Regions from separate parts of the Streptomyces chengbuensis genome, predicted to be linked through region 1. Evidence: riboswitches for the same ligand, from Rfam matches in the RefSeq annotation. Region 1 holds a riboswitch; each other region holds the start of a gene.
The links. A riboswitch is a leader RNA that binds a small molecule or an ion and turns the genes downstream of it on or off. The one in region 1 is predicted to bind cyclic di-AMP.
Positions count from the first base shown of each region.

Region 1 (2,258 bases):
TGAGGTGACACAAGCGGAGCCGTGTCGGTGCAGGGTCCCTTTGGCCTTGCGGCAAGAGCCTAACCGCCTGGGGGGCGTCGTCCGGCAGATGCCCGCCCCGTGGGACGAAAAAGCGGACCGGACGGACAAAACCCCCGAGCCGGGGACCTCTCCGTACCCGCGGGACCGCGGGGAGCAGGGGGATGCCGCACCGGGCCGGGGGCCGGGGAGGGGGGTGCGCCGCCCGGTGGTCCGCCGGGACCACCGGGCGACGGCCACCCCCGGGGACCGCGGGGTCCCCGGGGCCGAGCGTCAGCTCAGGTGGAGCTTCTGGCCGGGGTGGATGACGTTCGCGTCGTCGACGACGTCCTTGTTGAGCTCGAACAGCTTCTTCCAGCCGCCCTTGACCTTCTCGGCCTCGGCGATCCTGCTGAGGGTGTCGCCGGCCTTGACCGTGTACTCGCCGTCGCCCTTCTTGACCGGGGCGGCCGCGCGCTCGGAGCGGCTGGTCGGGGCTTCGGCCCGCTTCGGGGCCGCCGGCTTGGCCTTCGGCTCGGCGGCCTTCGGGGCGGCCGGGGCGGCGCCGTCGTACGCGGCGTTCGACAGGCCCGTGCCGCAGTTCGGCCAGGCACCCTTGCCCTGGCCCGCCAGGACCTTCTCGGCGACCTGGATCTGCTGCGACTTGCTGGCCCGGTCGGCGGTGGCGGCGAACGCGGTGCCCCCGTAGGCGGCCCAGGTCGAGGCCGAGAACTGCAGCCCGCCGTAGTAGCCGTTGCCGGTGTTGATCGACCAGTTGCCGCCGGACTCGCACTGGGCGACGGCGTCCCACTCGGAGGCGGTGGCGGCGGACGCGGTGCCCGAGGCCATCAGCGGGGCGGCGATGGCGACGCCGGTGACACCGGCGAGCGTGGCGACACGGGTGGACCGCTGGAAGACCGTCGGGCGACGGTGCTTGCCCTTGCCGGAAAGCAGCATCGAAGTTCTCCTCACCGACGCCTGCGAGGTGAGCTGTCGGGTTCGGGCCGATGTGGTGCCCGGCCGTGCGCGAACGCACGGCTCCACCCCTAGCCGGGCAGCCCTCATCGGGTCTGTCCGGCACTTACCTTGGGTCCCCCGCTCCTGCCTTCGGCGCTTGCGCGACGACTGTTCCCGACGGCCGCCGGCAGGATTCGGCGTGCGGTCGACGGGGCCCGCGTTGCGAGCGGTTCAGACCGTAGACACACGTCTCCCCGATGTTCAAAGACGAACATCGGGGAGAAATCGCCCAAATCTGATGGGGCAACATGTCCGTTTTCGCAGGTGAGAGCCGTGATGGCCGGAGTTGACCGCCGAGCGGCGCCGGTTGACCGGAAGAGACGCTTGTCTCACTCACGCAGAACCGGACATAAGCACCCGAACTACTCCTTCAACTGCCCCTTCCCCAGGGCCAGATCGAGGCTCTGGCCAGGCAGGATGAGGTCCTCGTCGGAGCCGACGACCTCCCGGTTCGCCTCGTAGAGGGCGGGCCAGCCGCCGGGCACCTGGTTCGCTTCGGCGATCGACGAGAGGTTGTCGCCGGTGCGGACGACGTACTCATCTCCCGTGGTGGCGCCGTCTCGTGCCGATCCGTCACCCCGTGAGGCATGACGACCTGATTCACGCTCATCGCCCGAATTGCCCGGCTCATCCCCTTCGGTGGCGGGGTTGCCCCGGTGCTTGCCGGAGCCCGACTCCGCGGCGGCGGCGCCGGACGCCCCGGCGTTCCCGCCGGAGCCTCCGGCGGAGCCGGCCGCCTCCGAGGGCTCGGACGACTCCGACGGCGATCCGGACGGCTCGGACGGGGACCCGCCACCGGCCGGCTCGGCCCCGGCGGGCGAGGAGCTCCCGGCGTCCGGCTCGGGCGAGACGTCGGCCCCGTCGCCGAACGACGGGTCCTTCACGAGGTCGCCCAGCGGATCGACGGACGGGGTACCGGCGGGCTCGGAGTCACCGGCGGCCAGACCCGTGATGGCGGCGCAGCTCTGCCAGGCGGCGGCACCCTGGGCGGCGAGCACCATCTCGGCGACGGAGATCTGCTGGGAGCGGTCGGCGAGGTCGGGGCGCGGCGCGTAGGCGGTGCCGCCGTACGCCTCCCAGGTCTCCTGGGACATCTGCAGACCGCCGTAGTAACCGTTGCCGAGGTTGGCGCTCCAGTCGCCGCCGCTCTCGCAGTCGGCGACGCGGTTCCAGGTGGCGGTGTCGGCGGCGGAGGCGGACCCCGCGCCGAGCAGCGGGATGGCGATGGCCGATCCGGTCACCCC
Region 1 is NZ_CP129137.1:3,190,233-3,192,490, forward strand. It holds gene QRN89_RS14055 (transglycosylase family protein) at 292-954, opposite strand; cyclic di-AMP (ydaO/yuaA leader) riboswitch at 958-1,120, opposite strand; gene QRN89_RS14060 (transglycosylase family protein) at 1,377-2,258, opposite strand, start outside.

Region 2 (2,258 bases), 570 kb from region 1:
CAACCAGATCGTGCGCCGCAGCGGTGAGCGCCTGGCGTCGGCCCGGGTCGTCGCGGAGGCGGCGCAGCGGGCCGTGCTGCCCACGCCGGACGACCGGATCGACGGCCTCCAGGTCGCGGCCCGGTACGAGGCGGCCGAGCAGGACGCGTTCATCGGCGGGGACCTCTACGCCGTCCAGAGGACGCCGTACGGGGTGCGGCTGATTGTGGGGGACGTGCGGGGGAAGGGCCTGGGCGCGGTCGCGACGGTGGCCGTCGTGCTGGGTGCGTTCCGTGAGGCCGCCGAACAGGAGGACTCGCTGGCGGGGGTGGCGCAGCGGCTGGAGCGGGCGCTGGCACGGGAGGGTGCGCGGGACTCCGGGTTCGACGCCGTCGAGGGCTTCACCACCGCCGTGCTCGCCGAGATCCCGCACGCCGGCGGGGAGATCAGGATCGTGAACCGGGGGCATCCGCCACCCCTGCTGCTCGGGGCGGACGGCGCGCTGCTCGTGCTGGATCCGCCCGAGCGCGCGCTGCCCCTGGGGATGGGCCTGGGGACTTGGCCGGACCAGCCGTCCCAGACGCCCTACCCGCCCGGCGGCACGCTGCTCCTGTACACCGACGGCCTGTCCGAGGCGCGGGACGCGCACGGGGTCATGTACGACCCGCGCCGGCGGCTCCGAGGCCGGGTCTTCTCCGGTCCGGAGGAACTGCTGGACGCGGTCGTCGCCGATGTGCGGCGGCACACGGGAGGCGCGGCGACGGACGACATGGCGCTGCTCGCGGTCACCCGGGAGGGGGAGCGGCAGCCGCTGCGGCGCCGGACGATGCCCGTCCTCCCCTGAGGGACGGGTCGTTGCCGATGCGGCGCACGAGGCGCCGGGGCCGCCTGAGCGGCGTGATGCCACGGAGCGTAACCGAAAGGAAGCCCTCCGCATAACATTTGATGAACCGTCAGAAGTGCAACCTCGAACGAGGGGCGATCAACTTGCCCGATTCGGCCCTGTTGTTGCAGATAAGTTCTGGCCAACGTCCTTAACGATCAGTCGGAACAGCTTGGAATCCGGCCTCGGTCTCTATTAACGTTCGATAACGCAGCGCGGTCGTCCCAGTCGTCGCCAGAGACGGCACCGTGCGCACGCGCCGAATCCCGCAAGGGAACCGGGGAACCACCAATTGGGGTGAATCGGGCACTTCGTGGTGCCCGTAGGAGACCTTCCTGCTCCGAACCCGTCAGCTAACCCGGTAGGCGAGAAGGAAGGAAAGGAGAACGCCTCCGTGGCGTCCAACGAGCCTGCCCTCCAGGAGCCCCCCACTGCGCAGTGGGTCCCCAGCGACCAGTGGGCTCCCGCCCCCGGGGCGGAGGAGTGGAACCCGACCGAGGAATCGGTCCGTCCCGTCCGTGGCAGGCACCGCGTCGTCAAGCAGCGCAACGCGCTCGCACGGAGCTCCACCGTTCTCGGTGTGGGCGTCATCGCCGCGGTCGGCGCGGGCGGCATGGCCACCGCCCAGGACAAGCCCGCGGTCTCCATCTCCCTTCCCGACGTCATCGCGGACAAACTCCCCGACCCCGAATCGCTGCCCGGTGTGGGCTCCTTGATGTCGGACGAGTCCGGCGACGAGGCAGTCGCGGACGGGCCCCTCACCACGGCCGACACCGCGGCCCAGGGTGGCGACGCGGGCGAGGCCCTGCGCGCCCGGATCCTCCAGCAGGCCGAGCAGCAGCAGGCCCAGGCCGAGGCCGAGGCGCAGGCGGCCGCCGAGCAGGCCGCCGCGGAGCAGGCAGCCGCCGAGGCGAAGCAGCAGAAGACCGAGGCGGCCCAGGCCGCCGAAGCGGCCGCGGAGGCCGAGCGCAAGGCAGCCGAGGAGGCCGCGCGCAAGGCGGAGGCCGAGCGTCTCGCCAAGCTCGCCGCGAGCTACTCCCTGCCGACCTCGTCGTACACGCTCACCTCCACCTACGGGCAGGCCGGATCCATGTGGTCCTCCGGCTACCACACGGGTCTCGACTTCGCCGCGCCGACGGGCACTCCGGTCAAGGCCGTGCACGGCGGCACGATCAAGTCGGCCGGCTGGTCCGGTTCGTACGGCTACCGCATCGTGCTGGAGCTCGAGGACGGCACCGAGGTCTGGTACTGCCACCTGTCGTCGATGACCGTCGGTGTGGGGCAGAAGGTCTCCACCTCCGAGACCATCGGCCGGGTCGGCGCCACCGGCAACGTCACCGGCCCGCATCTGCACCTCGAGGTCCACACCTCGGGCGGCGCCGGCATCGACCCCGCC
Region 2 is NZ_CP129137.1:3,757,507-3,759,764, reverse strand. It holds gene QRN89_RS16625 (PP2C family protein-serine/threonine phosphatase) at 1-823, shown strand, start outside; cyclic di-AMP (ydaO/yuaA leader) riboswitch at 1,110-1,245, shown strand; gene QRN89_RS16620 (M23 family metallopeptidase) at 1,257-2,258, shown strand, end outside.
Region 2: it holds a riboswitch for cyclic di-AMP, as region 1 does, so the genes downstream of both, QRN89_RS16620 (M23 family metallopeptidase) here and QRN89_RS14055 (transglycosylase family protein) in region 1, are expected to answer to the same signal.

Region 3 (2,258 bases), 4.0 Mb from region 1:
GAGGGCGGGTTGCACGGGCTCGCGCTCGGCCCGCGCCACAGCCTCCGCGACGACGCGGACGTGGTCGAGCGCTGGGGCACCGTTTCGTCAGCGCGACGGCCGGGACGCTCGGCATCGGCGGCGATCTTCCCGCATGGAGCGAGGAGGAGCCGGCGGAGGGCGCGCGACTCGGTGGAGCTCCGCAAGACGATCGGGCCGCTCGTCCAGCACGGCGAGCTGTACCGGCTGCGTCCGCCGGGGGACGCAGCTGAGCGCCGTGCAGTACGTCCGCGGCGACGAGACGGCCGCCCTGGCCTGGCTGCCCTCGCAGCGTTACGGCGAGCGCCCATCGCGGCTCCGGCTGCGCGGCCTCGACCCGCGGCGGAGTACGCGGCCAGGACACGGCCGCCGCCACCGCGGCGCCGTGCCGCTCCACCACGGGCTCCACACCGGTCTCCGCGGGGACCTCGACGCCAGGGCGCTGCGCTGCCGTCGCGTGTGAGTCACGGCACGTGGTGCGGGGGCGCCGGCCGGGAGCGGTCCGGCGCGGTGTGAGCGGGTGGGATGAAATCCGGCAATTGACCCGTCGCGTGAATGGGATTCCTGCTGGACGGGCGGAAGGCGTTTTTCCGCGCCAGTCGCACCCGAAATTGCATTCCATCCATAATGGGCGATGTGTCCGAATTGGTCGCTTTCGGATAGCGCGCCCCGGTTGCAAACGAGATGGCAACCGCCCGTGAGCTGAATCATATCCGTGACGTTCCGTGGAGTGCGCGCAGGTCCAACTCCCTTGCCCGCGTGGGATGCGAAGATCCGTAGTCCACGGAGCGTGACCGGGAAATGTGCGCTGATATCCGGCAGATCGATTCAGGGGGGAAATGACGGCTTGTTCGCCCCGACCCGACTCGCTTACGGTCACCGCAATCCGGTCGGAACGCCTAATCCTGCCGCCGTCCGGAATATCGCACCCACCCACATGTGGCAGGAGCGGGGGACCCAGGTACTGCGCCGTTCCGTGACCCAGGACGGCTCGGGGTGAAGCCGTGTGCACACACGGCCGGGCAGCTCCAGCCCGAACCCGACAGCTCACCTCGCAGGCGACGGAGAGGAATGCGCCATGCCCGGTAAGGGGAAGCACCGCCGTCCGAGGACCAGCCCGTTCAAGCGCGGATTCGTCGCCGCCAGTACGGGCGGAGCCGTCATCGCCATCCCGTTCATCGGTGCCGCCGGCGCGAACGCCGCCGGGCAGTCCGTGCCTGCCGCCGGACACGCCGCCCCGACCACCCACAAGGCCCTCGTCCCCCAGGCGCCGCAGACGGGCAAGGCCGCCAAGGCCTACACCGTCGTGGCGGGTGACCATCTGTCGAAGATCGCGGCCGAGCAGCACGTCGCGGGCGGCTGGAAGAAGCTCTGGGCCGACAACCGCGCCGCCGTCGGGGAGAACCCCTCGCTGATCCACCCGGGGCTGAAGCTCAGCCTCCACGGCAAGCCGAAGGCCACGGGCGACGTCAAGCCGCAGGCGAAGGCCCAGTCGAAGCCCGAGCGCAAGGCCGACGCCCCGGTCAAGTCCGAGGCCGAGGCGCAGGCCAAGGCGCAGGCCAAGGCCCAGAAGCCGGCAGCCTCCGCCGAGCGCGCCTCCCGCACCGCCGAGCGCGGCGCCGCGGCCCCCGCGGCCGCCCCGGTCCAGGCCCCGGCCGCCGACACCGCCGTCAAGAACCTCCCCTCGGGCTACTTCGCCCCGGTGGTCGGTGGGATCAGCACCTCGTACAAGACCGCGGGTGCCATGTGGTCCAGCGGTTACCACACCGGTGTGGACTTCATCGCCTCCACCGGCACGTCCGTGAAGTCGGTCGGCCCGGGCACCGTCGTCTCGGCCGGCTGGAGCGGTTCGTACGGCAACGAGGTCGTCATCAAGCACAACGACGGCACGTACTCCCAGTACGCCCACCTCTCCCAGCTCTCCGTCTCCTCCGGGGAGGGCGTCACCGGCGGACAGCAGATCGGCCTGTCGGGCTCGACCGGCAACTCCACCGGCCCGCACCTGCACTTCGAGATCCGCACCAGCCCCGGTTACGGATCGGACATCGACCCGCTGGCCTACCTGCGCCGGCACGGGGTCTCGATCTGACGCTGCGTCGGTACCTCGCGCAGCGTCCTCCGTCCGCCGGCCCCGCGCAGGGGGCCGGCGGACGGCTTCGTGTGCCCCCACCCCGGGCCGGGCGAAGTGGGGCGCGGCACGCGACCGGTGGCTATTCCCGCTTTGCCGAAAACTGACCTGG
Region 3 is NZ_CP129137.1:7,159,939-7,162,196, forward strand. It holds partial or broken gene QRN89_RS31205 (GH36 C-terminal domain-containing protein) at 57-481, shown strand; cyclic di-AMP (ydaO/yuaA leader) riboswitch at 933-1,092, shown strand; gene QRN89_RS31210 (M23 family metallopeptidase) at 1,097-2,107, shown strand.
Region 3: it holds a riboswitch for cyclic di-AMP, as region 1 does, so the genes downstream of both, QRN89_RS31210 (M23 family metallopeptidase) here and QRN89_RS14055 (transglycosylase family protein) in region 1, are expected to answer to the same signal.